Regions from separate parts of the Neisseria sp. P0014.S002 genome, predicted to be linked through region 2. Evidence: predicted binding sites of a transcription regulator. Region 2 holds the regulator's gene; the other holds the start of a gene.

Region 1 (16,130 bases), on a different contig from region 2:
GTTTATCGTGTTTTACGCTGATTTTTTAAGATGTGTTAACCTTTCAGACGGCCTATACTGTAAAAATAATCCCTACGCGGTACAACAAGAGGACCTGATATGAACATATGCCGTCTGAAGCCTGAATTTGTCGAGCCTTTATCCCTCGCGCTGTTTGAAGAATGGCACGATTTTGCGCCGTGGTCGTCTCTAGACAAAATCCGTGCGTATTACGCGCAGTGCCTCAATGGGGATGATTTGCCGCTGGCGTTTGCGGCTGTGGATAACGAAGGGCGGCTGATGGGTTCGGCGGCATTGAAACGGTTTGATATGGCGTGTTTTCCTGAATACGAATATTGGCTGGGCGATGTGTTCGTTTTGCCGCAATTTCGCGGTTTGGGCGTAGGCAGGCAGCTGGTTTCGTTTTGTCTGGATAAAGCATGCGAACTGGGTTTGCCGCATCTGTTTCTCTATACGCCGGATGTACAGGCCGTGTATGAAAAGTTCGGCTGGAAAGAAATTACGCAGACTTGGCACAACGGGGAAACCGTATCCGTCATGAAATTGGATTTATAGCTTGAAATAAATAAAAGGCCGTCTGAACATTTGGTTTCAGACGGCCTTTGTTTTTTAAATTATCCACAACTACCCTATCCGTTTAAACGGCGGCAGACAGGCCAATAATTGTTGGCCGTAGCGTTGCGTTTTGACGCGGTTGTCAAGGATGGTCACGCGGCCGTAATCCTGTTCGGTACGGATAAGGCGGCCGACGGCTTGGATCAGTTTGATGCTGGCTTCGGGAACGGTGATTTCGATAAAAGGATTGCCGCCACGTTGTTCAATCCAACGGTTTTGGGTTTTCTCGATAGGATTGTCCGGCATGGCAAACGGCAGCTTGGCAATAATGACTTGCACGCAGGCCGTGCCGGGCAGGTCGAGGCCTTCGGCAAAACTGTCGAGGCCGAAAATAATGCTGGCTTTGCCTTCGGCAATGGCTTGATGGTGCCTTTGCAACAGGACAGTCTTGGGCAACTCGCCTTGTACAAGCAGAAGCGGCAAGTATTCGTCAGGCAGTCGTAAGGCGACATCCTGCATTTGCTTGCGCGAGGAAAACAACACCAGCGTACCGATGGCTTCAACCGGCGAAACCAGCTTCGGCAACCATTCGACAATGGCGGTCGTGTGCGCATCAGGGTCTTTGGGGCTGGCGTGTACGGGCGGAATATACAGCTCGCCTTGCGTATCGAAATTAAACGGGCTTTCCAATGCAAGCGTGGTGGTTTCGGGCAGCCACAGCAGGCCGGTTTGGCGCAAAATCAGGTTGAAGCTGCCGAGCGATTGCAGGGTGGCCGAAGTCAACACCGCGCCTGCCGCACGCCGCCACAAGCTGTTAGCAAGGTGGGATGCGCTGCTGATGGGGCTGGCGTTGAAAATATAGTCGTTTTTGTCGTCGGCACGGCGAGTTATCCATTTCGCCAACGGCTCTTCGCCTTCAATGGGAACAATGGAGAGTAAATCCCAAACCGCGCTGATTTGTTCGATACGGGCAATAAAAAGGCCGAACTCGCTGGTCAGGCGGTCGAGGAGCGCGCCGTCCTGTTCTTTTTCGCGGCGCGCGGCAGAAAGCGCATCGTTCAAGCCGACAACGTGCTTGAGCAGGCTGCGCGCAGCAATGGCTGTATTGGAAACTGTGGTTTCCAGGCCTTCGGGGATTTTGCCGTCTTCCCACAACCAAGTCGGTTCGTTGTGTTTCCGCTTGTCATTTTCAGACGACCCCAGACTTAAAGACGGCTCTTCCGCCAAATGGAACTGCCATTCGTGCAAACTGTCGAGCAAAGATGTGGCAGCTTCGTCGGCAAGGTTGGCAAGTTCGGCTTTATCGGTAAGCGCGGCAATTTTGCCGGTCAGCTGCGGCAGTTTTTCCAGCGTCCAAACGGCAATATTCCATGAATGTTCGGCGGCAAAGCGGCTGAGGGCTTTTTTGGGCAGGTGGTGCGCTTCGTCTATGCAATAGAAACTGTTTTCGGGCGCAGGCAGAATCACGCCGCCGCCCATGCTGATGTCGGCAAGCAGAAGATCGTGGTTGGCAACGACGACATCGACGGTTTCCAAGACATCGCGCGCCAGGTAAAACGGACATTCCGCACGGTTGGGACAGGCGGATTTCAGGCAGCCGTGGCGGTCGTTGGTCACTTTGAGCCAAATCGCGTCATCGATTTTTTCCGGCCAAGCGTCGCGGTCGCCATTAAAACGGCGGGCGGAAAATTCATCGGCAATGTCGCGCAGCAGGTTCAATTCTTCCGGCTTGGGTTTGCTGTCCCACAACACTTCCGGCGCTTCAAAACCAAGCAGGTTTTGCTGGGCGTTGTTTTGCGTCAGTTGATAGAGTTTGTACGGACAAAGATAACGGCCGCGCCCTTTGGCAAGCGCAAAGGTCAGCTCCAAACCGCTTTTTTCGACCAGAAACGGCAAATCGCGGTCAACCAACTGCTCCTGCAAAGCCACCGTCGCACTGCTGACGATCAACCGTTTGCCGCGCGTTTGCGCCATGATGCCGCCGGCCAAAAGATAGGCCAACGATTTACCCACGCCGGTTGGCCCTTCAATTACGGCAATGCTCTCGCCCTCGCGTTTAGGCGCTTCTTCGCCTTCTTCACGCGTCAACGTCCGCGAAAAAGCGTTGGCAATCGCCGCAATCATTTCCCGCTGCGAAGCGCGCGGACGGAAACCGGGCAGGTTTTTGCCGACGTTTTGGTAATGGTCGCGGATGGCGTTTTTTTCTAAATCGGTGAGCATTGAGGCCGTCTGAATGGGTTTGCAAGAATAGCGTATTTTAGCATTTTTACCTTCATGAAGCCTTCGTAAAGTCTTACTCTATTTTAGGGTTTGGCATTTTTATGGCGATAGACAAACCGCAAAGGCATAATCGGTTTTAATTAAGCAAAAGGCCGTCTGAAACTTTAGCCGCACTGATGCAGAGGCACCCACAATTTTTGCTTTTCGGATTTGTTTTTCTCGTAGCGGTTCCACGCTTTTTCATGAAAATAAAAGACGACGGTATTGACGATGGGTTCGACCAAAGCGACCGCGCTGGAAACGCCGATACTGCCGGTCAAAATATAGGCGACACTAAATGCGACGCTGAAATGCAAAATAGCAAATGTAATGGTTTTAATCATGCTGTTTTCCTGATACATTGATGTTTTAATCGTTACATAATAATGATTATCAACTAACGCGTATATTTTAAATCCTTTATCCTAATTTAGATTTTATAAATCGATATTTTATTTTTGATAGGAATTTTATGAACCCGCTCCATATTGTCGTCCTCGACCGCGATACCCTCGTCAACCGCCCGTTTGACTTTGATTTTCCACATACATTGAGCAGCTACGGCACAACCGAAGCACACGAAACGCTGGAGCGTATCCGCGGCGCGGACATTGTAATTACCAACAAAGTCGTGATTTCCGCCCAAGCATTTGCCGAAAATCCACAACTCAAGCTGATTGCCGTTACGGCGACAGGCGTCAACAATGTGGACGTTGAAGCTGCCAAACAAAACGGCACGGCAGTATGCAATATCCGCGCTTACGGCAATGAATCCGTGGCGGAACACGCGTTTATGATGATGATTACCCTGATGCGCAACCTGCCTACCTACCAGCGCGACGTTGCGGCAGGCTTGTGGGAAAACTCGCCGTTTTTCTGCCATCTCGGCGCACCGATGCGCGATTTAAACGGCAAAACGCTGGCGATTTTCGGTCAAGGCAATATCGGTAAAACGCTGGCAACTTATGCTCAGGCTTTCAAAATGAATGTCGTGTTCGCCGAACATAAAAATGCCCAAAGCGTCCGCGACGGCTATATTTCCTTTGAGGAAGCCATCCGCTCCGCCGATGTCGTGTCGCTTAATTGCCCACTCACGCCACAAACGACCAATATGATAGGCGAAGCCGAATTGCAGCAAATGAAACCCGGCGCCATCCTCATCAACTGCGGGCGCGGCGGCTTGGTTGATGAAGCCGCTTTGGTTGCGGCGTTGAAATACGGCCAAATCGGCGGGGCAGGTTTTGACGTGTTGACACAAGAGCCGCCACGCGACGGCAATCCTCTGCTGAAAGCCCGACTGCCCAACCTCATCGTCACACCACACATTGCATGGGCAAGCCAAGAGGCCGCCAACCGTCTGTTTGACATCCTTTTGGACAACATCAACCGCTTCGTGGCCGGCAATCCGCAAAATCTGGTTTAATCTATGGAAAACCTGTTGATAAGGTTGTGAACAATTTTAAAGGCCGTCTGAAATATTCAGACGGCCTTTATTAATCTTTATTTATTTCATAAAGTTATCTATTAAATGCTTTCAATCGTTTCATTCTTCATTGTGGATAACCCTATAAAAAGGCCGTCTGAAATACTCAGACGGCCTTTTGTTTGCCCAGGCAAATTAAATATCGTATGTGGTTGAAGCGGTATCACCGCCCTTGCCTGTCCAGTTGGTATGGAAGAACTCGCCGCGCGGTTTGTCGGTACGCTCGTAAGTGTGCGCGCCGAAGTAGTCGCGTTGCGCTTGCAGCAGGTTGGCCGGCAGACGCTCGGAAGTGTAGCCGTCAAGGAAGGTAATGGCGGAAGCCATGCAAGGCATTGGAATACCGCACTCAATCGCTTTGGCAACTACTTTACGCCATGCAGGCAGACAGGTTTCCAACACGCCTTTGAAATAAGGATCGGAACCCAAGAAGACCAAATCAGGATTGGCTTCGTATGCGTCGCGGATGTTGCCCAAGAACGCGCTGCGGATGATACAGCCTTCGCGCCACAAGAGGGCAGTATTGCCGTAATTCAATGCCCAATCGTTATTTTCACTGGCTTCGCGGATCAGCATAAAGCCTTGTGCATAAGAAATGATTTTGGATGCCAACAGGGCTTGGCGCAAAGCATCCACCCATGCGGCTTTGTCGCCTTCAATCGGGGTAATGGTTTTGCCAAATAGGCTGTTTGCTTGGGCGCGTTGGTCTTTAAATGCAGACACGCAACGTGCAAATACGGCTTCGGAAATCAGGGTCAACGGGATACCCAAATCGAGAGCATTGATGCCGGTCCATTTGCCTGTGCCTTTTTGACCTGCGGTATCAAGGATTTTTTCGACCAAAGGTTCGCCGTTTTCATCTCTGTAACCCAAAATCGCGGCGGTAATTTCAACCAAATAAGAATCCAGTTCGGTTTTGTTCCACTCGTTGAAGATTTGGTGCATTTCTTCATAAGACAGGCCCAAACCGTCTTTCATGAATTGGTACGCTTCACAAATCAGCTGCATATCGCCGTATTCGATACCGTTGTGCACCATTTTGACGAAGTGGCCCGCACCATCACGGCCGACCCAGTCGCAGCAAGGCTCGCCTTGAGGCGTTTTGGCGGAGATGGCTTGGAAAATCGGCTTAACGGCAGGCCATGCGGCTTCGTCGCCACCAGGCATGATAGAAGGGCCGTGACGCGCGCCTTCTTCGCCACCGGATACGCCGGCACCGATAAAGCGGATGCCTTTTGCCGCTAGCTCGTGTGTACGGCGGGTGGAATCAGGATAGTTGGCATTGCCGCCGTCAATAATGATGTCGCCTTCGTCCAAAAGCGGAACGAGTTGCTCGATAAAATCGTCAACAACAGAACCAGCGCGTACCATCATCATGATTTTGCGTGGTTTCTCTAATTTATCAACCAGATCTTGCAGTGAATATGCGCCGATAATATTGGTATTTTTGGCTACGCCGTTTAAAAAATCATCTACTTTGCTAGTCGTCCGGTTGTATGCAACAACTTTAAAGCCGTTGTCGTTCATGTTGAGAATCAGGTTTTGCCCCATCACGGCAAGGCCGATTACGCCAATGTCGCCTTTCATTTGGTGAAACTCCGTTATTGATTAAATTTATCAAGCGTAACTCTAGCTGATTTACAACTTTTTAACAATCCTTAACTTTTAAATTTTTTGAAAAGATGCCTTTACGTTTCAGACGGCCTTTGCCTTTGGGAAAACAAACTATAAATTAGATTTTAAATAATAAATAGAGGATGATATTGAGTGCTGCCCAAGCTTGTTGACAAGTTTTATTACAAAACTTTTTCAAATACTTAGCTGATATTTTTTGATGAGGATAAAGTATGGTCGGCCTTGTTTGCAGATGTGGGTAAAATTTTTCTGCTGCTTCATTCTGTGGGTAACTTTTTGCCTGTGCACAATCTTAGCTTGTTTTATACTTTTCCAATTGGAACTGATTGACTAGAGAAATAGTCAAATGGTTTTTTATTTCAAACTATTTTCATATTTCCTTTTATTTAAGCAGGGAAAAGGCCGTCTGAAAATATGTCAATAAGGGTGTGCATATGAAGTTTTCCTTTAGTATTAATTTGTTATCCGTTTTGATTTTGGCCGCTTGTGCGCAACAGTCGGTTCAAAAGCCTCAAGTTGCCCTGCCCTCCGTATCTGTGGACAACCATGCGCCGGAGCAAGGAACAGGGCTGACGGAACAGAAATTAATCCGCGCCAAGCATTATATGGCGGCGTCTGCCAATCCGTTGGCGACTGAGGCAGGATACGAGATTTTGAAACGCGGCGGCAGTGCGATAGATGCGATGATTGCCATGCAGACAACTTTGGGATTGGTTGAGCCGCAGTCTTCCGGTTTGGGCGGCGGCGCGTTTTTGGTGTATTGGGACAATAAGGCGAAAAAGCTGACGACGTTTGATGCCCGAGAAACGGCGCCGAAAGCAGCAACACCAGAGCTTTTTTTGGATGAAAACGGCAAACCGATGGGCTTTATGAAAGCGGTGGTCGGCGGCCGTTCGGTCGGTGTGCCGGGGATTCCGAAGCTGCTGGAAGATGTCCATAAGCGTTACGGCAAATTGCCGTGGGTAAGTTTGTTTGAGAAACCGATTACTTTGGCAGAACAAGGTTTTGCCGTTTCTCCGCGTATGGCGAAATCCATCGAGCAAAATTTGGAACCTTTGCAACGTTATCCGCAAACCGCCGCCTATTTCCTGCCTGATGGCAAGCCTTTGGCTGCGGGAACGGTGTTGAAAAACCCTGAATTTGCGCGTTCCGTACGCCTGTTGGCGGAAAAAGGCAGTGCGCCGTTCTATCAGGGAATGCAGGCGCAGAATATTGTCCGTGCCGTTATCGGTGCTGTGGATAATCCCGGCAAAATCAGTATGGCGGATTTGAAAAACTACCGCGTTATCGAACGTAAGCCGGTTTGTGCGCCGTATCGTGAATATGAAGTTTGCGGCATGGGCGCGCCAAGTTCCGGTGCCATCGCTTTGGGCGAGATTTTGGGCGTATTGCAGAATCAGGATATGAAGGCGTTGGGTGCGGAAAATATCCACAGTTGGCGCTGGATAGGCGATGCGTCGCGGATTGCGTTTGCCGACCGCGATTATTATGTCGGCGATCCTGCGTTTGTGAACGTTCCGACCCGCGCCATGATTTCTCAGGCTTATTTGAAACCGCGTGCCGAAGAAATCTACAAGGCTGACAAGGCGTTGGAAACCATTCAGGCAGGCAAGTTCGGCAAGGCATACGCGCAGGGTATGGCGGTCGAGCTGCCGTCCACCAGCCATTTGGTGGTTGTGGATAAAGACGGCAACGTCGTGTCGATGACGACTTCGATTGAAAACGCGTTCGGCTCGGGGCTGATGGCAAACGGCTATCTGCTCAATAATGAATTGACTGATTTCGCTTTCAATCCTGTCGGCGCGGACGGTAAAACCGTTGCCAACAGCGTGGCGGGCGGCAAGCGGCCGCGTTCTTCGATGGCGCCGACCATCGTGATGAAAGACGGCAAGCCTTATCTAGCGGTCGGTTCGCCCGGCGGCAGCCGCATCATCGGTTTCGTCGCCAAAACGCTGGTGGCGCATATCGACTGGGGCATGGACATTCAGGCGGCAATCTCCCTACCAAATATGCTCAATCGCGGCAGCCAATATGAAATCGAGGAAAAAACCGCAGCGGCGGACAAAGCAGCAGCGTTGGAAAAACTGGGCTACAAAGTCCAAATCCGCGATTTGAATTCCGGCGTACAAGGCATTGTGATCGGCAAAGACGGTTTGCTCGGCGGTGCCGACCCGCGCCGCGAAGGCAAAGTCATGGGCGATTGATTTTATCGGTTTGACATGCAAAGGCCGTCTGAACAGCTAGGTTTCAGACGGCCTTTTAGTTTGGGAAAAAATATGGATAAGATGTGTATAAGAATAATGTTAAATTTTAATATTTTTATTTTTCAATAAGATAAAATGGATGGATATGTGGATAATTACTTGTGGAAAACGACATGATTTAGGCCGTCTGAAAGGTTCAGACGGCCTTTTCATTGGACTGCGTTATCTATTTTCTATCAGGCTGCTGGCAGCTCATGAAAAGAGGTGGGCAAGTCTTCGTCATCGGTAAACTCCACCCATTCGTAAGCGCTTTCATCTGCCAAAACGGCACGCAACAGCGCATTATTGATGGCATGGCCTGATTTGTAACCTTCAAATGCGCCGATAATCGGATGGCCGACAATGTACAAATCGCCAATCGCATCAAGGATTTTGTGGCGGACAAATTCATCGGGATAGCGCAAACCTTCCGGATTCAAAACATCCATGTCGTCAATCACGATGGCGTTGTTCAAATTGCCACCCAGTCCGAGATTGTGGGCACGCATCATTTCCACTTCGTGCATAAAGCCGAAGGTACGGGCGCGGGCAATCTCATCGATATAGGATTTTCCTGCAAAATCAATCTCGAAAGTAGGTGCGCTGCGGTTGAATACAGGATGATCAAATTCGATGGTTAAAGTCACTTTAAAGCCGTCATAAGGCGTAAAGCGTACCCATTTTCCGGTTTCTTTGATTTCAACGGGTTTGAGGATTCTCAAAAAACGTTTTTGGGCTTTTTGATCCACCACGCCTGCATCTTGTAAAAGGTAAATAAACGGCAGGCTGGAGCCGTCCATAATCGGAATTTCAGGCGCGTTCAATTCAATCAAGGCATTATCGATGCCGTAGGCAGACAGAGCCGACATAATGTGTTCAATCGTGCCGATGCGCACACCTTTATCGGTAACGATGGTTGAAGAGAGGCGGGTATCATTGATCAAATAAGGATTCAATTTGATTACTTCGCCCATTTCCCCACTTAAATCAGTACGGCGGAACGAAATACCGCTGTTTTCTTCGGCAGGATGCAAAGTCAGAGCGACCCTTTCGCCCGAATGCAGGCCAACGCCGGTAACGCTTACTGATTTGGCTAAAGTCCGTTGCAGCATAATTGCTTCCTTTTAAAAAGTCTGATGGGCAAATGATACGTTAAAAAGGAAAAAACAAGCTATCATTTTTAATAGTATTTGCCAATATGGATGTTTTGCGGGGGGTGAATTTCAAAATTTTAATTATCCACAATAGTATGTGAAATTGAAGTGGGTAATTTGGGTTTTATCCACAGCTAAATAGGAAAACTAAGATTCTATCCTTTTTTATTCCGGCATTCAGTTGAGGTTGGCCTCAAAGATAAAAAGTAACTATCAAATTGGTTTTAAAGAAAGTTATTCCGTTATCCACAGATAGTTTGGTTCTTCATCAAAATCATCATTTTAAAAATTAAAATATTATGATTTGAAGAAAACACTGAATTATCAACACAAAATCGGCAAAATATGGAAAAATAGAACTAAGTTTATGAAAATCATAAACTTATGAAACTTTTAAGATTGAAAAACGGTTTTTATGAAATAAAATATCAAAATCTAGGACTAATCCGATTTGCCTGATATTTTCCTACAAGCAAGAATTTCATGTTTTCTTTATTTAAATCAAACAACTTAAAAGTAATCATCTGTAATCCTAGAAAGTAATTTTATTTCAGGATACAATGGCCTTACTGAAAAATTTTTCCCATTCCATCTAATAGGAGTAGCAAAATGAGTATTAAAGTAGCGATTAATGGTTTTGGCCGTATCGGTCGTCTGGCATTGCGTCAAATTGAAAAAGCCCAAGGTATCGAAGTCGTTGCTGTTAACGACTTGACTCCTGCCGATATGCTGCTGCACCTCTTTAAATACGACAGTACTCAAGGCCGCTTTGAAGGCTCTGCCGAATTGAAAGATGATGTGATTGTTGTTAACGGCAAAGAAATCAAAGTATTTGCCAATCCTAATCCTGAAGAATTGCCTTGGGGCGAGCTGGGTGTGGACGTTGTCCTCGAATGTACCGGTTTCTTTACCAGTAAAACCAAAGCTGAAGCCCATATCCGTGCCGGTGCGCGCAAAGTTGTGATTTCTGCTCCTGGCGGCAATGATGTAAAAACCGTTGTGTACGGCGTAAACCAAGATATTTTGGACGGCAGCGAAACCGTTATTTCAGCCGCTTCTTGTACGACTAACTGTCTGGCCCCTATGGCTGCGGTATTGCAAAAAGAATTCGGTATTGTTGAAGGCCTGATGACCACCATCCACGCTTATACCGGCGACCAAAACACCCTTGACGCGCCACACCGTAAAGGCGACTTCCGCCGCGCCCGTGCCGCTGCCTTGAATATCGTACCGAACAGCACCGGTGCCGCGAAAGCTATCGGCTTGGTTATTCCTGAGTTGAACGGCAAACTTGATGGCTCTGCCCAACGCGTTCCTGTTGCTACCGGCTCTTTGACCGAACTGGTTTCTGTTCTCGAACGCCCTGTTACCAAAGAAGAAATCAATGCAGCCATGAAAGCTGCCGCCAACGATGCTTTAGGCTACACTGAAGACCAAATCGTTTCTTCCGACGTTATTGGTATCGAGTACGGCTCACTTTTCGATGCAACTCAAACCCGCGTGATGACAGTTGGCGACAAACAATTGGTAAAAACTGTTGCTTGGTACGACAATGAAATGTCTTACACTTGCCAATTGGTTCGTACCTTGGAATTCTTTGCCAGCAAAATCTAAAGGATAACAGGCTGAATTAATCAGTCTGTGGATAATTAAAAGGCCGTCTGAACATTTCAGACGGTCTTTTGTTTGTAGATAAATTTAATTTGCAATCAGATTGTGGATAGTTTAATCACTGTGGCACATTTGTTTTCTATCCTAAACTGCACTTCATAATCCGCAATATTCATTACATAAATCCGTTTGGGAATATCTTGATAGGCAGGGCGAGGATCTTGGGCGATGCTTTGCTCAATGAGGTGTTTTTCTTCTGTGGATAAATGTTCCGCAAGCGTACTTTCTGCCCAGACTACGCTCAATTCTTCAGGTTTGCCGCTGACAAAGCCTGATGATGCGTCAGGTTTGGATTCGACAAACGGGATGTAGGGTTTGATATCCACTACCGGAGTACTGTCCAACAGGTCTGCACCGCTGCAATAGATGCGGACAGGTTTGCTTGTTTCGATGCGTTCGAGTTTCAGTAGGGATAAACCGAGATGATTGGGGCGGTGCGGGCTGCGCGTGGCAAATACGCCCATTTTTTGTTTGCCTCCAAGCCGTGGCGGACGCACCATTTGCGCCCAACCTTCATCCAATACGCCGTGGAAAATAAAATTTATCCACACATAGTCGAAATCTTCTAAGCCCCGAACGCTGTCTGCGGTAAATTCAGGAGTGAGTTCAATGCAAATTTCTGCTGCAGGAACCAAACCGGGTTGGCGGGCAATGCCGAATTTTTGTTTGTAGGGGGAATGAACGGTTGCAATAGGCGTAATCGAATAGGACATAATTTGTGGATAAATATTCTGTGCAAACCGTCATCATATCACAGATGTTTTCCCACATTTTGCGGTAGTAATTTGTTATAATACAAAGCATTTATTCCAAATGTCCGTACATTGGCAATAAATGCTCAATTTGAATAATATAAAATAAAATCAATAGGTTAAATTAATCCATGATTGTTTCTATCGATGTAGATGCACAAAAAACGTTTACGCCTTTGTGTCCGAAAGAATTGCCTGTTGCCGAAGGTCATCTGATTGCGGATGAACTCAATGCCCAAGCTGCATTGGCGGATTTACGCGTGATGACGAAAGATGCGCATCATGCAGTGGCAAAATGGCTTGTGGATAACCCTGTTGATATGTTGAAACCGACGGGTTTACCCGATGCGGATTTGACTTGGGTGTCGCATGCGATGGTTGGAACATATGGCTATGAATTGTTGGATGGCCTGCCTTCAGCCAAAGAATATGATTATTGTGTTTGGAAAGGCGTTGATCCTGAGTTACATCCCTACGGCGCATGTTTTCACGATATTGAAGAAAAGCTAAGCACAGGTTTGATCGAATGGTTGCGCTGTCAAAATGCAGATACAGTCATTGTCGGCGGTTTGGCAACGGATTATTGTGTGAAGACAACGGTTTTACAGTTGCTTAAAGGCGGGGCTTGGAAAGTCATCGTCAATCAGGCAGCTTGTCGTGGCATTGCTCCGGAAACGGTTGAATCTGCATGGCAGGAAATGCGTTCTGCCGGGGCTATTATTTTAGAAAATGCCGAAGAAATAAAAAAATACATTAACAATCAATAAATTATATTTAAAATTCCGTTGTTTCACGTGAAACATTTTTCAAAATATGAAGATTTTACTTGTCCGCTTGTCCAGTATGGGCGATTTAATTCATACGTTGCCCGCAGTTGAAGATTTGGCGCGACAATGTCCTGAGGTAGAACTGCATTGGCTGTGTGAGGCAGGGTTTGCAGATATTGCCTGCTTGCATCCTTTTGTCAAAAAAGTTCATGTAATGAAATGGCGGCAATGGCGCAAACACCTTTTTCAGGCTGAAACGTGGTGTGAAATAGGCCGTCTGAAAACAGATTTACAGGCTGAATCTTTTGATTTTGTTTTAGATAGCCAAGGACTGATTAAAAGCGCATGCTTTGCCAAAATGGCGAAATCCCCTATTTACGGCTTGGATAAACACAGCGCGCGTGAAAGTTTGGCTGCCCTTGCATACAGTAAAACGTTTGCCGTACCGAAAGGCAAAAATGCGGTTTGGCGAAACCGTGAATTATTCGCCCGAGTATTTGGTTATACAATGCCTGAAACGCAGGTATTTGGTTTGTTGGTTCCTGAATCAGGCCGTCTGAAAAATTTGCAATTCCCTTATTACGTTGCTTTGCATGCAACCAGTCGCGACAGTAAATTATGGCCGGTAGAACACTGGCGTGCATTATTGAAAAAGTTGAATGAAGAACAACAATGCAGTGTATATCTGCCGTGGGGAAATGAAACCGAAAAAATGCGTGCCGAACAGATTTCAAGCGATTTACCGTTTGCTTCGGTTTGCGACAAAATGAATTTATTACAGGCTGCATTTTTATTGAAAAACGCAGAGGGTATTATTGGCGTAGATACCGGATTGCTGCATCTTGCCAATGCCTTGGAAAAGCCTGTTGTAGGAATTTATACAGATACAGATCCGGCCAAAACCGGCGTTCAAGTTTCGGCTTATGCAAAAAATTTAGGCGGTATTGCTCAAATTCCCAATGTTGACGAGGTTTATCAAACCTTGATGGATTGTGTTGCAGCATACGATAAATAATTGCTGGGGAGTTGGATTTATTTTCTGAGTAAATGCTTTAGAAATGATATAATTCCGCTCTATTTGCCAAGATTTATATAAATTTGGTTTTATTATGTTGGTAAAACCGAATTGGATTTTATATAAAGAATGTATCAAAAGCAGTATGCTTGATTTGATGGACATTCTTTTTAGGAGAATTGAATGAAAGCACTGGTCGCAGTAAAGCGCGTAGTGGACTACAACGTCAAAGTTCGTGTGAAAGCCGATGGTTCCGATGTGGACATCGGTAATGTCAAAATGTCGATGAACCCGTTTGATGAAATCGCGGTAGAAGAAGCTGTCCGTTTGAAAGAAGCCGGAAAAGTAAGCGAGATTGTTGCTGTTTCTTTTGGCGAGAAAAAATGTGAAGAGACGTTACGTACTGCTTTGGCGATGGGTGCCGACCGTGCGGTTCATGTTGAGACTGATGCGAAGTTGGAGCCTTTGGCCGTTGCAAAATTGCTGAAAGCTGTTGCGGATAAAGAAAATCCGCAAATTTTACTGCTCGGTAAACAGGCAATTGACGATGACGCCAACCAAGTTGCCCAAATGTTGGCGGCCTTGTTGAATGCGGCTCAAGGTACTTTTGCATCAAAAGTGCAAATTGAAGGCGAAGAGGCATTGGTAACCCGTGAAATTGATGGCGGCGAAGAGACTGTTGCGTTGAAGCTGCCTGCGGTCATCAGTGCAGATTTGCGTTTGAACGAACCACGCTTTGTCAAACTTCCTAATATCATGGCGGCAAAGAAAAAACCTTTGGAAAAGTTAAGTCCTGCCGATTTGGCTGTGGATATTTCTCCGCGTTTAAATACCGTGAAATTTGCCGAACCTAAAGCACGTCAAGCCGGTGTGAAAGTGGCTGATGTTGCCGAGTTGGTTGAAAAGCTGAAAAACGAAGCCAAAGTGATCTAAGGAGTATGAAATGAGCGTATTGATTATTGTGGAACATAATAACCAACATTTGAATCCTGCTATTTTGCATGCGGTCACGGCTGCCTCTAAATTGGGTAATGTAGATTTATTGGTTGCCGGCAGCAATGCTGCTGCGGTGGTTGAAGAGGCAAAAAAAGTTGCAGGCGTAGCGAAAGTTTTAGTAGCCGATGCGCCCTATTACGCTGAAGGTTTGGCAGAAGAATTAGCGCCTTTGGTTGTTAAACTGGCTGCGGATTACCGCTATGTGGCTGCGACTGCAACTGCGTTTGGTAAAAATCTTCTGCCACGAGTAGCTGCCCTATTGGATGTGCCACAAGTTTCGGATTTAACCGAAGTTGTGGATAACTCGATATTTGTCCGTCCGATTTATGCCGGTAATGCTTTTGAAACCGTTCAATCCAATTCTGAAAAACTGGTGCTGACTTTCCGTGCAACCGCATTTGATGCTGCCGGACAAGGCGGTAATGCAGAAGTGGTCAATGTTGAGGCAACGCCTGCTCAAAACCTGAGTCGTTTCGTAAACCGTCAACTTTCCCAGTCTGACCGCCCTGAATTGACTCAGGCAAAAGTGATTGTTTCCGGTGGACGTGCATTGGGCAGTGCTGAAAAATTCAATGAAGTGTTGACTCCATTGGCGGATGTTTTGGGCGCTGCGATTGGTGCTTCCCGTGCAGCAGTAGATGCCGAGTATGCGCCAAACGATGCTCAAGTTGGTCAAACCGGTAAAGTGGTTGCGCCGCAACTGTACTTTGCTATCGGTATTTCCGGAGCCATCCAACACGTTGCCGGTATGCAGGACAGTAAAGTGATTGTTGCCATCAACAAAGATGCTGACGCTCCGATTTTCAATGTGGCAGATTACGGTTTGGTTGGTGATTTGTTTGAAGTTGTGCCTCAATTGACTGAAGCACTGAAAAACTAATGTTTCACGTGAAACGTTCAGACGGCCTTTGTTATATAAGGCCGTCTGAAAATATTTTGGCATGATTACGACCTATAAAACCATCACCACACCGACACAGGCTGAATTTAAAGATAAAGGCAGCCGCTTCATTGCATATGCCTATCCGATCCGCACTTTGTCTGATGTGAAGAAGTATCTCGACCCATTAAAGGAAGAGCATCACAAGGCAAGACATTGGTGCTATGCTTATCGATTGGGTGTGGATGGAATGCAGTTTCGCGCAAACGATGATGGGGAACCGTCCGGAAGCGCAGGCCGCCCTATTCTGGGGCAGATTGATTCTGTCGGCGTAACGGATGTGTTGGTTGTGGTTGTGCGCTATTTTGGCGGTACGCTATTGGGTGTTCCCGGTCTGATTCATGCCTATAAGGAATCAACAGCTCAGGCATTGGCGATAGCTGAAGTTGTTGAAAAGAACGTCGAAAAGACAGTTTGGTTGAAGTGTGAATATCCTGTTTTGAATGAGGCTATACGGATTGCCAAACAATATCAGGCCGATATTGTGGAACAGGATTTGCAGCTGGATTGTAAGTTGACAGTGAAAATAGCATTGGCCGATTATGAAGCTTGTATTGCTGCTTGGAAAAATACGCGCCAAATTGAAGTAGATACTGAGAAGCCGTTTGAATAAAAGGTCGTCTGAACATATTTGAGAAATCAAAAGTTTCAGACGGCCTTTGA
Region 2 (16,130 bases):
AAAATTGCCACCAATACCGAATATACCGACAGCCTGCTGGACTACCCCGAGTGGCAGTTGTGCAAGGATGGCAAAACCCTGAATGTTGTGCTTGAGGCAGGTAAAATTGTCAATGGCGAACTTCAGGTCAAATTTGAAGGTATAGACGATCGCGACCAAGCATTTGCCTTGCGCGGCTATACCATCGAAATCCCCAGAGAGTCATTCGCCCCTACCGAGGAAGACGAATACTACTGGGCAGATTTAGTCGGCATGACCGTCATCAACAAAGAAAACATCGTCCTCGGCAAAGTCAGCAACCTGATGGAAACCGGTGCAAATGATGTTTTGATGATTAAAGGCGAACACGGACAAATCCTGATTCCCTTTGTCTCCAACTATATCGAATCTGTCGATACCGACAACAAAACCATTATCGCCGACTGGGGTTTGGACTACTGATGCTGATTCAAGCCATCACCATTTTCCCAGAGATGTTCGACAGCATTGTCGAATATGGCGTTACAGGCAGAGCAAGAAAACAAAATCTTTGGCAGTTTCAAGCCATCAATCCCCGAAAATTTGCCGATAACAAACTTGGCTATATCGATGATCGCCCCTTCGGAGGTGGTCCGGGAATGATTATGATGGCGCCGCCGCTTCAAGCGGCAATCGAAGAAGCCAAAGCAAACTCGCAAAAACCTGCCAAAGTAATTTATCTCAGTCCGCAAGGTCAGCCGCTGACACATAAAAAAGCTGCAGAACTTGCCGAACTGTCCCATCTTATTCTTCTATGCGGACGCTATGAAGGCATAGATGAAAGACTGCTGCAAAGCAGTGTGGACGAAGAAATCAGCATTGGCGACTTTGTCGTCTCGGGCGGTGAATTACCCGCCATGATGTTGATGGATGCCGTCTTAAGATTGGTTCCGGGTGTATTGGGCGATATACAGTCAGCCGAACAAGACTCGTTTTCAGACGGCCTTTTAGACTGTCCTCATTACACCAAACCCGTAGAATTCCAAGGCATGATGGTTCCTGAGGTCTTACGCTCAGGAAATCATGGCTTGATTGCCGAGTGGCGATTGAAGCAATCGCTGCGACGCACTTTAGAGCGCCGACCTGATTTATTGGAAAAGCGCAGTTTAATCCCAAAGGAATCCCGCCTCTTGAAAGAAATCTTGCAAGAGCAACAGGAAATCCAATCATAACTTAGGAAAAACAAATGAACTTGATTCAACAATTAGAGCAAGAAGAAATCGCTCGCCTGAACAAAGAAATCCCTGAATTCGCTCCAGGCGACACCGTTGTCGTATCTGTACGCGTAGTTGAGGGTTCTCGCAGCCGTCTGCAAGCATACGAAGGTGTTGTTATCGCTCGCCGCAACCGTGGCCTGAACAGCAACTTCATCGTTCGCAAAATCTCTAGCGGCGAAGGTGTAGAACGTACTTTCCAACTGTACTCTCCTACCGTAGAAAAAATCGAAGTTAAACGCCGTGGTGACGTACGTCGCGCCAAACTGTACTACTTGCGCGGCCTGACCGGTAAAGCAGCTCGCATTAAAGAAAAATTGCCTGCTCGCAAAGGTTAATAGCTTTCATCAAAAACCCACTTCAATGAAGTGGGTTTTTTGTTTTTATACAAAAACTCCTTATCTTTCTTACACAATCCTGTAAACCAACCACAATTCCCATCTCATGCATAAACTGAAATAGAATCATAACCCCCTGCTTCTTTAAACCTTTATACAAAAGGCCGTCTGAAACAAAAAATTCAGACGGCCTTTAATCACATCGGGCGGTTATTTAAACCATCTTGCCAATGCCGGGATACGCGACAACAACAGTGTATCCAAAATCCAAATAACAGCGATTGCAGCAATGGCTGTTGGGAAAATCACAGCCAAAATCAAAAGCGGCACAGCCATTGCCCACCATACCGGCAATTTGATTTTCTGCGCCGGAGGAACCAAACCATGTGCTTCCGAAGGACGGCGTTTCCACCACATTACACAGCCGCTGACACAGATAAAGATAATCGCCAGACAGAATAAGACATTTGCCAATACGCTCCACCAGCCCAATGTACCCATATGCAAAGCAATGCTTGCCGCCATGAATTTACCAAACCAGTTGTAATCGTCGAAATGAATATCAGCCAGGATTTTACCGCTGTATTGATCAATATGTACCGTGCGGTCAGCGGTCGGACTAATCATATCGTAACTCATTGAGTCTTGTGACAGCGTCCATACACCGGTCTCACCCTTAGGCAAATTAAGCTGATAACGGCCTTTAAAGCCAATTTCACGTGCAAAGCGGTCAACCGTCTCCAAAGTCATCGGCTCACTTGGATTAATACCGTTTTCACCCATTGTCGTACCGGAAACCGGCATAGGCGTCAACTCCAAAATCCATGGCACTTCTTTAGATTTACCGTCATTCAGCACATCACCATGGGTTGGCACGGAAGATACCGGATTAGGCTCCACACCCCATTTACCCGCAGGAAATTGACTCCACGCCTGAACCACTTTACCGCCCCAAATTCCCGCCCAAGCAATACCTGACAGACAGAACAGCAACAAAATCAAAGAAACCCAAGAACCAAATGCTCCGTGCATGCTACGCCACCATGTGCGTCCTTTGCCTGCTTTCGGCACAAGCATGGATTTCAGGCTGCGCTGTTTCGCCCACCACAAATAAATCCCCGTGATTATCATCAGGATGGTCAGCGACGCGGCAGTTTCCAGCAGATAGTCGCCCACCGGGCCGATCATCATATCGCCGTGGATTTCGTCCATCGTGTGATACCAGCCTTGACCGCGCGGCATCGTATTCACAACTTTTGCCGTATAGGGATCAACGGCAACCATAGTGGCTTTATCGTCATTGTTCACACGGAATACGGCAACCATATCATCTGCGCGTGGCGCAATATACTGCACTACAGAAGCAGTTTCCGGATTCACAAACTGTCTGGCGGCCTCAGCCTGAGCCGACAAAGGCTGCACCACTGCCTGCGGCGTAATATGTATGCGTTCGCCTTCTTTACCGGTAATATTGGCGAATAGCAGCATTCCCAACCCTGTAACAGCCAGCAGGGTTAAAAACGGCGCAACCAAAAGTCCGGCATAAAAATGCCATCGCCAAACAGTCAAATAACGGCGGTTAGCCCGTTGTTCATTTTGGGAAGTTGGTTTTGTTTCCATATTTTCTCTTCATATAGTTAAAGCAGACTAATTACTACGAATTAGCAACAGGTATTTTAATCAAAAACATTCATTTAAGAAACCGTTTTTCCAATGCAGCTTTGAAATACTTCAATATTTAGTTTTTAGGCCGTCTGAAAAAACAAAATAGACAGAAAACAACACTTTACTGAAAATCCGTTTTAATCATTGCGGTTTCGGCAGAATTTGGTAGAATACAGACATTACTTATTTATTCATCAAGCCGCCAAGCTTTGGCGGCTTGTATTTTTATTTCCAATCCGGCTACCGCGCGTGGCCGGATAAAATTTTAAAAGCATTATCATGCTTTCATGGAGAACTCAATGCAAAAAATCCCTTTGACCGTCCGTGGTGCAGAATTGTTGAAACAAGAACTTCAACACCTTAAAAGCGTAGCACGCCCAGAAGTCATCGAAGCCATCGCCGAAGCACGTTCGCACGGCGACTTGTCTGAAAACGCAGAATACGAAGCCGCCAAAGAGCGTCAAGGCTTTATCGAAGGCCGTATCGCCGAGTTGGAACACAAACTCTCTATGGCGCACATCATCAACCCTGCCGAAATCCATGCAGAAGGCAAAATCGTGTTCGGCACAACTGTGACACTGGAAGATTTGGAAACTGAAGAACAAGTTACCTACCAAATCGTCGGTGAAGATGAGGCAGACATCAAAGAACGCAAAATCTACGTTGGCTCCCCCATTGCCCGCGCCCTAATCGGCAAAGAAGAAGGCGACGTTGCAGAAGTTCAAGCACCCGGCGGCGTACGTGAATATGACATCATTGCCGTGCAATATATTTAAATAAACAAAAGGCCGTCTGAAAACATTTTCAGACGGCCTTTTGTTGTACCTAAAAACATCATAATAGAAAAAATGAAATATTCCCAGGAGAAACATAATGAATCTACTGTACAAAATTACCCAAACCGCTGCCGCTATGTGGCTCGGTATGCAGTTGACAGCAGGCTATGTTACCGCCCCTATCCTGTTCCGCCTCCTGCCCAAAATGCAGGCGGGAGAAATTGCCGGCATTTTATTTGCCATCACAGCACTATGTGGCTTAGTTATTTTTGGCGCAGCCTATGCTTTTTTCAGACGGCAACTGGCCTCACTTTCTTGGTGGATCTTGGTACTTTGGCTACTCTTAGCCTGCAACCATCTTTTGGTTACGCCGGTTATCGAAGCACACAAGTACGGACTAGATAACTGGTTACTGTCCCTAGTAGGTGGAACATTCGGCGTTTGGCACGGCTTATCCAGTATCATCTTTTTGATTTGTACAATACTCGCCGCTGTTTGCGTATGGAAATGGCCCAAGTCAAACTAATCTGTCTTAATAAAAGGCCGTCTGAAAATAAGTCTTTCAGACGGCCTTTTATTTTGAATCATGAATTCCCCGACTCTTCAAATATAAACCATAAAAAAATGCCCTGCAATATGCAGGGCATTTTTCAAAAACCGATTAAGGTTTAGCGTAACCGTGAACGCCATTGTAAGGAGCTGGGATCCAACCTTCATCAGTAGCAGGCAATTCGCCTTGACCTTCGATAGTTTGACCTGGAGCAACTTGACGAGTAACCACGCTGCGGATTTTAACATCAACGCGGCGGTCAGGCTCGATACAAGCGATAAGAGCAGCACGTTTCTTAGCTTTAGAAACTTTTTTGCCCAGTTTAGCAACTTCAGCTTCACAAGTAGCAGTCATTTGAGCTTGAGATTCGCCCAGACCTACTGCAGAGATTTTGCTAGAAGCAACGCCATGACCTACCAAGTAGTTAGCAACTACGTTAGCACGACGCTCAGACAGAGCTTGGTTGTATTCTTCAGAACCCATGAAGTCAGTGTGACCTTCAACACGTACAGTTTGTACGCTGTCGTTGCTCAGGCGTTGAGCCAAAGCGTCCAGGTTTTCTTGAGCTTCAGGACGCAGGTTGTCTTTGTCGAAGCCGAACAGAGTTTTAGTAGACAGAGAAACAGTTTCATCAACATACTCAGGAGCTTGTTGTACAGGAGCAACTGCTTCACGATCACCACATTCAACACGGCCTTGGGTAGCTTTGTCGAAGTAGCTGTTTTTCCAGCATTCGCCGTAGTTGTTACGGACGATTTCTTGAGATTGGCTGCTTACGGTGTAACCGTGTTTGGTATGCGCTTCGCTGGCCATTGCGGTGCCAGAGGCAACCAAGGCAACGAACAATGCGCTTAATTTCAGCTGTTTGGTCATTTTATTCCCTCATCAAATTGTTATGCGGCGGACTAGGAAAGCAACCGCTGCAAAGTACCAATATACAGGCCGCAGTATCAAAACAGCGGCAAATCGGATATATCAGGTTGCACTATAAAGAAGCGCAAGGCAAACTGTCAATACTCGATGCCTTCAAACAATTATGAAGTGCCTGCTTCCTAGTAGTTAATCATGCCGAAAAATCAATCTTGTGTCATTAATTTAGGGCAAAATCAGCCAATTCACCCGCCCAAAGTTGTACAAAAACAACAAAACTTCATCCCCCTTTCATTCACAGATTTCCTGTTTTCATATCATTAAAAGATATTTTCATTAAAAACAACCATTTTCAAAACTCGGGGCAAAACTGGGCAAAATATGTTAAATTACATGCCGTTTGTCGCACAAAATCCACATTAACAACGTATCCGGTACTGCTACCATGAAACTGCAACAATTACGTTATGCCCTTGAGGTTTACCGACACAATCTGAATGTCTCCGAAGCCGCTGATGCGCTTTTCACATCCCAGCCCGGCATTTCCAAACAAATCCGCCTGCTTGAAGAAGAATTGGGTATCCAAATTTTTATCCGCAGCGGCAAACGTGTGGTTTCCGTTTCGCAACCGGGCAAAGCCGTATTAGAGATTTCGGAACGGATTTTGCGTGATGTACAAAACATTAAAAATATCGGCAGCGAGTTTACCGATCATGACAGCGGCTCCCTGACCATCGCGACAACGCATACCCAGGCGCGCTATGCTTTGCCCAAAATCGTTGCGGAATTTGTCAAAAACTACCCTAAAGTCAATTTGACCATCAAACAAGGTAGCCCTTCTGCCATTGCGCAAATGGTCAGCAGCGGCGAAGCTGATTTGGCAATTATTACTGAACGCATTGACGATCATCCTGAGTTGGGCAAACTGCCCTGCTATGAATGGAACCATGCCGTCATTGTTCCGCACGACCACCCTCTTTTGGACTGCCGCAATCCTTTAAGCCTTGAAGATTTAGCTTCTTTTCCGCTGGTCACTTACGAATTTGCTTTTAATTCCGGCAGCAGTATCGCGCGTACATTTAATAAAGCGCATATTGAGCAACCTGATGTTGCCTTATCGGCTGCCGATACGGATGTATTGAAGACGTATGTCCGCTTAGGCTTGGGCGTTGGTTTGATGGCTAAAATGGCGTACGATCCCGTTGTCGATCAAGATTTACAGCTGATTGATGCGGCACACTTATTTGAACCGTCGCCCACTTGGATAGCCTTACGCACTGATACCTACCTGCGTGGTTACGCGTATGACTTTATCCAGATGTTTGCACCGAAACTGACCAGAGAAGTGGTCGACCGCATTCTGTACACGCCGGTTGTTGAAGATTTTTCAATTTAATATCTGACTATCACTTTCGTAACTTAACAATTATTCTTTAATTCTTGTTAAAAAGGCCGTCTGAAATATTTCAGACGGCCTAAGATTCAGATAGCGTGCGAACAACCGGAAACCATTTTCTTCAAGGTTGTCGCATCTAAGATTTTGATGTGCTTGTGTTCAACCGAAATCAAGCCTTCATGATGGAATTTAGACAAGGTGCGGCTGACTGTTTCCAGCTTTAGCCCCAAATAGCTGCCGATTTCCTCACGTGACATCCTCAAGATAAAATCATTGGCGGCGAAGCCTCGTGAATAGAGGCGCTGAGACAAGTTTAGCAAGAATGCTGCCAATCGCTCTTCAGCGCGCATATTGCCCAAAAGCAGCATAACGCCCTGATCTCGAACAATTTCACGACTCATTAAGCGGAAAAAGTGAGAGCGGAGGCTGGGAATATCCTGACCGAGTTCTTCAATGTGTGTAAACGGAAGCTCGCATACCTCGCTGTCTTCCAAAGCCACAGCATCACAGCTGTGAATATGGGAACAAATCCCATCCATACCGATCAGCTCGCCCGACATAAAAAAGCCGGTTACCTGGTCTCGTCCATCTTGGCTGGCGACTGTTGTCTTAAAGAAGCCCGCACGGATGGCAAACAAAGAGGTAAACGGCTCGCCGGCACGGAACAGGTATTCACCTTTTTTCAGACGGCGGCTTTGACGAATAACCGCGTCCAATTGTGAAAATTCGTTAGGCATCAGTCCGACAGGCAAACACAGCTCGCGTAAAGAACATGTGGAACACAAGGTTTTCATTTGATGTGTTGCATTGTGTGTGGCCATAACGCACCCTTAATCTGCATAGTTCTATAAATCCCTGATTAAGCCGAATAACTATTGACCCAAGTCAAAGTCGGCATATCATTATCAGGCATTCTACCAAACTATCGAAATTTTGACTAAAATTTTCCCTAATTTCCCTACTTTATACTACAAGCCCAACCATGAAAATCATCCCCATCTCAAATAACACCAACACAAACAACGAATTACCGGAATTCGATCGTGAATTAATTGCCAGTTTGCCATCAAGCGGTCCCCGTTATACATCCTATCCGACTGCCGACCGCTTCCATGAAGGCTTTAAAGAAGCCGAATATATCCAAGCTTTAAGCCTGCGCAACATGGGCGCGCTCAACAAACCCCTTTCGCTCTACATCCACATTCCCTTCTGCAATACCATCTGCTACTACTGCGGCTGCAACAAAATCATTACCAAAGACAAAAGCCGTGCCGATGCCTATATCCAGTATCTGGAAAAAGAAATGGAATTGCTGGCACCGCATTTGGGTGGAAGACACCAGCTCGCGCAGCTGCACTTCGGTGGCGGCACGCCCACATTCCTGAGCGACGACCAACTCGAACGCGTCTTCGACATGATCCGTAAATACTTCCAGCTGATTCCCAACGGCGAATACTCCATCGAAATCGACCCGCGCAAAGTCAGCCGCGAAACCGTCCTCAAATTGGGCAAACTCGGTTTCAACCGCATGAGTGTCGGTATTCAAGACTTTGACCCTAAAGTGCAGGAAGCCGTCAACCGCATCCAAAGCTACGAAGAAACCAAAGAAGTGATTGATGCCGCGCGTGAAGCCGGATTTAAATCGGTCAGCGTCGATTTGATTTACGGCCTGCCGCACCAAAACACCGAAAGCATCAAGACTACCATCGATACAGTCTTGTCCCTTGATCCCGACCGTCTTGCCCTCTACCACTACGCCCACCTGCCGCATATCTTCAAACCACAACGCCGTATCGACACCAATGTCGTACCCGGCAGCGAAGAAAAACTCGATATGCTGCAATATTGCGTTCAAACCCTGACCGAGCGCGGCTATGTTTTCATCGGTATGGACCACTTTGCAAAACCTGACGACGAACTCTCCACCGCCCTCAAAGAAGGCTTCCTGCAACGCAACTTCCAAGGCTATTCAACCTATGCCGACTGCGATTTGGTAGCGATCGGCGTGTCCTCTATCGGCAAAATCGGCAGCACCTACTCCCAAAACGAGCGTGACATCGATGCCTATTACGCCGCACTCGATGCCGGACATCTACCGATTATGCGCGGCTACCAGCTCAATCAAGACGATATTCTGCGCCGCAACATCATTCAGGATTTAATGTGCCGTTTCTCACTTGATTATCAAATTTACGAAAGCGTGTTCGGTATTCCGTTTAGCCGCTATTTTGCAGCCGAACTGGAAGATATGAAGCAACTGGAAACCCTCGGCTTGGTTCGTCTCAAACCGCACAGCCTGACTGTTACGCCGAAGGGCCGTTTCCTGATCCGCAACATCGCCATGGTATTCGACTACCATCTGCGCCATAAAGAAACCAAAGCCAAATACTCGCAAACTGTGTAAACAGGAATGGAAAAGGTCGTCTGAAAATTTTCAGACGACCTTTGTTTTTATTTTCAATACTTTCGGGTAACATAAAACCATATTTCCCGCTTTATCAGGATTCAAAGTTAATTTGTATAGGCGCGCACCCTATGATTACCGAACAGCAAAACGATATCCTCAGCATCAATCAAGTGCAGCTTCTCCTTGCTGAAAAACGCACGGCACTTGCTATCATGCGTACGGGCATTGCCGTTTTCGCACTCCCTTTGTCTATTTTCAGTGCGCTGATTGCGACATCAAAATGGTACGAGGCCGTTGATGTTTGGCCTTTGCTCGCACTGGTCAGCCTGATGAACATCAGTTTGATTATTTTCTCGGTCTATCTGATTACCCGCTCACTCCGTAGAATGCATCAATACGACCGAATGATTGCCGATATCAAATACAACAATCAGTCTTTGCGTAAACTGATTAAGTCATAAAGTGCAAATAGTTGGAGCTGGGCATAAGGTCGTCTGAAAATCAAAATATAGAGGAACTCCAGATATGTATTAAAACATGATTCTGCCAAACATACCGTAATTGATCTTGGAGACCTTACCGTACACTTTGCTCCCCCATTTGAATCGATACGATACCATTGCAGTAATTGGGTTTAAAATGAACAACTCAATTGAATATTGGTAGGAATCCTACCGGATACACTTGTCGTGTTTAGACGAAAGCGAAAGCAGTCTGCAATTTTACTTTGTCCGGTCCCTTATCTCAAACGCTTTTAAAATATGGAACAACCCGATTTTTTCCCCATCCCCAGTCCCTGTATAGGTGTCTGCGAAGCCAATGCCAAAGGCTATTGCAAAGGCTGCCTGCGCAGCCGAGAAGAGCGCTTGTACTGGCTCCAGATGACCGACAGCCAAAAGCACCAAGTCATGCACCTTCTGTCCCTCAGAAAAGCCAAAATCCGCAACCGCAAAATGGAAAAATCCGAAACGGGCGAACATCCGGTTCAAAACCTGCTCGATTTCTAAATCGCTCTTGCCTACCGCACACCACAATAAGGAAAAACATGAAAAAACTGCTTGCCTGCCTGCTTGTGCCATTGACCGCCCTTGCCTTGGGTGCCTGCAAACCCGCCGCAACTTCACCCGAAAGCAAACCTGCCGAACTTAACTGGCAGCAGCCTAAACTGACCAGCAATGTTTGGAAAATCAGCAAAGAAGGCCAACCCGATTCCTACCTGCTCGGCACCATCCACATGGGACGAACCAATCAAACCTTGTCTTCCGATGCAGTCAAACTATTACAATCCACCGACCAACTGACGACAGAAGTTGACCCACTACCGGAGAGCAGTCCAGAAACGAAAAAAATGTATCAAAAATACTTCAAAGAAGTCATGAGTACCGAACCGCTCAGCCGCAAGCTTGGCAAAACAGATTTCCGTCTTTTACAAGAAATCTATTCGCAAAATGAAGAAAGCCAACCCATCGCCCAAATGGCCGACAAACTCCATCCGTGGGCAGCATTCATTTTTGCCGGCAGTACATTTCCCAAAGGGTATAGCTCAGAAACCGGTGCAGATATGTTGCTGACTAACGCGGCAGTCGGTATCAATAAACCGCGTGGTTCATTGGAAAGCTTAGACGATGTTACCGCGATCTTCAAAGCACAGCCTGAAGAAACCATGCTCAACTTTCTGAAAGCCAGTATTAAAACCAATAAAGAAGAAACCGAAGATGTCAAAAAACTCCATCAAGCCTATTCAGACGGCCGCTTTGAAGAACTCATCCCACTTTTGGAAGAAACCGAACAACGCACCCTCAAACTTGTTGATACCAAATACGCCAAAGCCATGTCCGATTGGCTGAAAAACGACCTCCTGATCCGCCGCAACTTGGCATGGCTGCCTGAAATCCGCAAGCAATCCGCCAAACAAAGCACCCTCTTTGCCGTCGGTATTGCCCATTTACCCAGCGAAAAAGGCTTAATCGAACTATTGCGTCAAGAAGGCTATCAAGTAACGCCCGAACCCAAAGTCCTGATTTGGCAATAAACCCCAATCAAACGACAAGGCCGTCTGAAAGTCTTTCTTTCAGACGGCCCTTATTTAATCTCTATTAAACAAAGCAGTAAGTAATGTTGAGCGTAACAATCAATCGCCCAATGCCGCCACCATCACCGCTTTAATCGTGTGCATCCGGTTTTCTGCCTGATCAAACACGATGCTGGCTTCGCTTTCAAAAACTTCTTCCGTTACTTCCACACCATTCAGGCCGAATGTCTCATAAATCCACTCGCCAACTTTAGTTTCGCGATTATGGAAAGCAGGCAGACAATGCATAAACTTGACTTGCGGATTTTCCGCCGCCGCCATCAGCTCAGGCGTAACGCGGTAATCTTTCAACAAATCAATACGTTCCTGCCAAGCTTCTTTAGGCTCGCCCATGCTGACCCACACATCGGTATGGATAAAATCTACGCCTTTTACGGCTTCCTGCACATTCTCCGTCAACAAAATCCGTCCGCCGGTCTCTTTGGCAACAGCCTGCACCGTCTCGATAATGTTTTCAGACGGCCACAAACTTTTCGGCGCACCGATACGCACGTCCATACCCAGTTTCGCAGCCAACACCAGCAACGAATTAGCCATGTTGTAACGCGCATCGCCTACATAGGCAAACGCAATTTGGTTCAAAGGTTTGTTGCTATGCTCGCGCATCGTCAGCGCATCGGCGAGCATTTGGGTCGGGTGGAACTCGTTGGTCAAACCATTGAACACAGGCACGCCTGCATACTTGGCCAGCTCTTCCACCACATCCTGTCCAAAACCACGATATTCGATACCGTCAAACATCCGCCCTAAAACACGCGCCGTATCCTTAATGCTTTCCTTATGCCCGATTTGACTGGCAGAAGGCTCCAGATAAGTTACCCCTGCCCCTTGGTCGCGTGCGGCCACTTCAAACGCGCAACGGGTGCGGGTTGATGTTTTCTCGAAAATCAGGGCAATGTTTTTCCCCTGCATCCGCTGCACCTCGCACCCTGCTTTTTTAGCGGCTTTCAATTCGGCGGCAAGGTCGAGATAGGTGGTAATTTCTTCCGGCGTAAAATCCAAAAGTTTTAGAAAATGGCGGTTTTTCAGGCTCATGTCTTATTTCTCTTTTTCTAGCGTGGGCATTGCCCAACATTTTTCTCCATGCAGATTTTTCTGGGCTTCCCCGACCTTCTGCTACTCAATTTTTCAACGTGCGAAGCCTGCAAGCACGGCCCCTTATCCTCTATCAAAACTCAAAACAAGGCCGTCTGAACCTCGCCTCGTTCCAAGGCAAGCAACGATTGTTTGCGGTTCAAACCGCCTGCGTAGCCGGTCAGCTTGCCGTCGCTACCGATAACGCGGTGGCAGGGAATCAAGATAGACACCTTATTCTGTCCGTTTGCAGCGGCAACGGCGCGAATGGCTTTAGGATTACCCAACTGCTGCGCCTGCTCCTTGTAGCTGCGCGTTTCGCCGTAAGGAATAGTCAGCAGCGCATTCCACACCTGCTGCTGAAAAGCTGTACCTATCGTTTCCAAAGGTGTCGCAAAAACTTTCAGACGGCCTTGAAAGTATAAATCCAATTCTTGGCATAAAAGTTGCGTTTGCTCATTTTCTTGGAAAATAAACTGCCCGCGCAAAGCTTTTTGGACAGCCATGATTTCTTGTTCCATATGTTTCTGCCCGACAAATTCCAGCAGACACAAACCCTTGCTGCCGAACACCGCCAACATCTCGCCCAACGGCGTGGCAACCGCGGCGGTAGTCAGTTCGTGCGGGCTATCCGGATAACGCGTTTCCAACAGTCGGACAGCTCGGCGGATATGGACATATTCTTCAGGCGTACAACCGATACAATCAATAAAATCCTGCTCAAGCTGCTTGGCTTCGTGTTCCGTCAACCGCTCGTGCAGTAGGGCTTCGAGGTCGGTAGAAAAGTCGGTTTCCAACTGCTCTCGGATTTCATTCCACTTTGATGGAAGCGCATTTAAAGAAGGCAGAGTAATCATCTGCATTTACTCCCGATAATCAACAAACCCCAAACGATTACCCGACGGATCAAAAAATTCTACAGCCCATCCGGTACGAATACGGAAAGGTTCACTTAGAAAACGGATATTTCTACCCTGTAACGCCGCATACTTCGCCCGCACATCATCCACTTCAATCCACACGGCAGGCGTCATATTGGGAAATTTTTTCCGCTCTTTAAGAATGATGGCAGCTTCTTCTTCGCCCACCCGAAAAGCAACCATACCGCTTTCGGAAAAGTCGAATTTAACGGGCAAATCCAGTACATCTTGATAAAAACGGCAACTAGTAGCCAGATCATCTGCAGGAAAGAAAAAATTATCGTACTTCAATTTTTCTCCTTATCAACTAATTGTTATCGCAGTATTACTTAAGAAAAATATACACCATTTTATCAGGCTAATATCCTACTTTTTCAGACGGCCTTTTCACTTCAACAGGCGTTTCAACATACCTTCATACACTGCCGACAGCTTCGGAATATCTTCCAAACGTACGTTTTCGTTGATTTGGTGGATGGTCGCGTTGGATGGGCCTAACTCGATGAGTTCTTTGGCAATGGCTTTGATGAAGCGTCCGTCCGAAGTACCGCCGGTGGTGGACAATTCAGCCTCAACACCACAAATCTCGGCAATGGCTTCGCGCGCCACATCGGTCAGTTTTCCGGCCTGAGTCAGGAAAGGTTGGCCTGAGCAAGACCATTGCAAATCGTATTGCACGCCGTGTTTGTCCAAAATGGCGTGGACGCGTTGTTTCAGCCCTTCTTCGGTGGACTCGGTAGAGAAACGGAAATTGAATTTGACGTTCAGCTCGCCCGGAATAACGTTGGTCGCGCCTGTGCCGCCGTTGATATTGGAAATTTGGAAACTGGTCGGGGGAAAGTATTCGTTGCCCTCGTCCCAGACTTCTTGTGTCAGCTCTAACAAGGCCGGGGCAAAAGTATGCACGGGATTGATTGCCAAATGCGGATAGGCAATATGGCCTTGCTTGCCTTTGACGGTCAGGTTGCCCGACAGCGAGCCGCGGCGGCCGTTTTTCAACATATCGCCCAATTTATCCACGGCAGTCGGTTCGCCGACGATACAGTAATCAATCAACTCTCCGCGCGCTTTCAACACATCGACAACTTTAGTCGTGCCGTCCAGCGCATCGCCCTCTTCGTCCGAAGTAATCAGGAGCGCAATGCTGCCCTGATGATCGGGATTTTCGGCAACGAAACGCTCGCAGGCGGTAACAAAACAGGCAATGCTGGTTTTCATATCCGCCGCGCCGCGACCATACAGACGGCCTTCACGCTCGGTCGGTTCAAACGGATGCGAATCCCATTTTTCAACAGGGCCTGTCGGCACGACGTCGGTATGTCCGGCAAAGCAGAACACCGGAGCCTGCGTACCGCGGCGGAACCAAACATTTTTGGTGTCACCAAAATGAAGCTCTTCTACGGCAAAACCGATTTTTTGCAGGCGTTCGGCCAGCAGTTGTTGGCAGTTTTGGTCATCCGGCGTAACGGATGGGCGGGAAATCAGCTCTTTGGCAAGCTCTAGGGATTGAGTTTCGGTCATATTTGTTCACTTTGAGAAACAGGCCGTCTGAAACGTTCTGAATGTGATTTTCAGACGGCCTTGAGTTTATTATGGGCAATTTGTCTTTCTACGTCCTGAGTTATTTTCCATGACAAGCTTCATAAAGCGGCAGTAATTCTTCCACTGTTTCCACTATCCATTTCACGACATCCTGCTTGCCTAAATCATCGCGTTCGATGTGTTTCCCGATGCAGAAAAAATCTTTGTCGTCTCGAAGCTTTCTATCGCCGTCGCTTTGTTGGGCAACGGTACGATAATCGTCATATTCGCTTTCCGCACCGTGCCACATATCGAATGAGGCGTATTTTTCAGTATCAAAATTATCCAGCCAGCGGTTGTAATCAGGCAGCGCAATGGGGGAAACATCGGCTTTATAGCAATGCCAGTCCAAGCTGACGCTCAAACGGCGGCGATTCAACAAAATCGACAAAATCGCTGCAGAATTTTTATATTGTTCGTATTTGAAATACGCAAAGAAATGAGCGCGTACCTGCCAGCCGTTACACCAGCGTTCGATATGCGGCGGCGCAAACGGCGCACCCAATTCGGCGGCAACCTGCTGGATCAGCTGCTGCCATACCTGCCAGTTTTCTTTATAGTCTGCCTTGATTTGCGGAATGCTTTCAGGCTGGTATTTTTTAAGCTGGGAAAACTGGAAAAAAGGGATATTGAACAAATCGCAACTTTTTGGGGTCAGCATAGTGTATTCCTTGAGACGATTGTTTCAGACGGCCTTATTTGCGGCGGCGTGCGGCCATAATTTCGCCGATTTCGGTCAGTTTTTCTTTTGGGATAAAGGTTTTGCCCATATCAAACAAAGGCTCTTCAATTGCTAGATGAACATCATATCCTGCGACAAAACGTTTGAATGCTTCGGCATCAGGGATATAGGCGTTGTCCGCTTCAAGCTTGGCAAATTCAGCCGCTACGCCGTCCCAGTTGCCATGCAGGCTGACATGTTGGCGCAACAGCTCGTCAACGCTTTCTTGTGCTTGCGGCGCATATTGCAACAAAAGCGGAAAGAAGTTTTCTTCTTCATCTTCATGGTGCAACGGCGCGGCAACGTTGAAATACTGGGCAATTTGGCGGATGGTTTGCAAAACAACCTGATTGCAGCCATTTTCGGCAATATAGTCCGACAACATGGCAACCTGATTGCAGAAACGGCGCACTTTGCCGTGGCAGGCGTACAGCATTTCAATGGGTTCGGCAAAAGTAACGCTTTTGGTTTCAAACGGATTCATAGGATTTATTCTTAAATTAATGTT

Evidence for each region. Region 2 encodes FNR, which switches genes on or off when oxygen is low (the NO sensors DNR and NnrR bind a similar motif). Its sites were predicted from a motif close to TTGATNNNNATCAA; they were not measured.
Region 1: a site for FNR is predicted at 6,126-6,139, ahead of gnd (decarboxylating NADP(+)-dependent phosphogluconate dehydrogenase). Genes of this name have one in related genera too.

What each region holds. Positions count from the first base shown of each region.
Region 1 is NZ_JBQCVO010000002.1:36,866-52,995, forward strand. It holds gene ACTHSX_RS02450 (GNAT family N-acetyltransferase) at 100-555, shown strand; gene dinG (ATP-dependent DNA helicase DinG) at 625-2,775, opposite strand; gene ACTHSX_RS02460 (DUF2061 domain-containing protein) at 2,940-3,158, opposite strand; gene ACTHSX_RS02465 (D-2-hydroxyacid dehydrogenase) at 3,287-4,237, shown strand; gene gnd (decarboxylating NADP(+)-dependent phosphogluconate dehydrogenase) at 4,433-5,881, opposite strand; gene ggt (gamma-glutamyltransferase) at 6,364-8,133, shown strand; gene lpxC (UDP-3-O-acyl-N-acetylglucosamine deacetylase) at 8,370-9,284, opposite strand; gene gap (type I glyceraldehyde-3-phosphate dehydrogenase) at 9,936-10,940, shown strand; gene tsaA (tRNA (N6-threonylcarbamoyladenosine(37)-N6)-methyltransferase TrmO) at 11,036-11,710, opposite strand; gene ACTHSX_RS02495 (nicotinamidase) at 11,881-12,516, shown strand; gene waaC (lipopolysaccharide heptosyltransferase I) at 12,563-13,531, shown strand; gene ACTHSX_RS02505 (electron transfer flavoprotein subunit beta/FixA family protein) at 13,715-14,464, shown strand; gene ACTHSX_RS02510 (electron transfer flavoprotein subunit alpha/FixB family protein) at 14,475-15,407, shown strand; gene ACTHSX_RS02515 (IMPACT family protein) at 15,469-16,080, shown strand.
Region 2 is NZ_JBQCVO010000003.1:61,110-77,239, forward strand. It holds gene rimM (ribosome maturation factor RimM) at 1-441, shown strand, start outside; gene trmD (tRNA (guanosine(37)-N1)-methyltransferase TrmD) at 441-1,190, shown strand; gene rplS (50S ribosomal protein L19) at 1,205-1,570, shown strand; gene ACTHSX_RS04725 (PepSY-associated TM helix domain-containing protein) at 1,781-3,190, opposite strand; gene greA (transcription elongation factor GreA) at 3,535-4,011, shown strand; gene ACTHSX_RS04735 (DUF4149 domain-containing protein) at 4,109-4,537, shown strand; gene ACTHSX_RS04740 (OmpA family protein) at 4,673-5,434, opposite strand; gene ACTHSX_RS04745 (CysB family HTH-type transcriptional regulator) at 5,877-6,827, shown strand; gene fnr (fumarate/nitrate reduction transcriptional regulator Fnr) at 6,914-7,648, opposite strand; gene hemN (oxygen-independent coproporphyrinogen III oxidase) at 7,810-9,231, shown strand; gene ACTHSX_RS04760 (hypothetical protein) at 9,363-9,695, shown strand; gene ACTHSX_RS04765 (DUF1289 domain-containing protein) at 9,996-10,241, shown strand; gene ACTHSX_RS04770 (TraB/GumN family protein) at 10,280-11,266, shown strand; gene argF (ornithine carbamoyltransferase) at 11,366-12,361, opposite strand; gene ACTHSX_RS04780 (methylated-DNA--[protein]-cysteine S-methyltransferase) at 12,502-13,257, opposite strand; gene ACTHSX_RS04785 (VOC family protein) at 13,264-13,611, opposite strand; gene dapE (succinyl-diaminopimelate desuccinylase) at 13,708-14,841, opposite strand; gene ACTHSX_RS04795 (glucose-6-phosphate 1-dehydrogenase family protein) at 14,942-15,562, opposite strand; gene ACTHSX_RS04800 (hemerythrin domain-containing protein) at 15,597-16,106, opposite strand.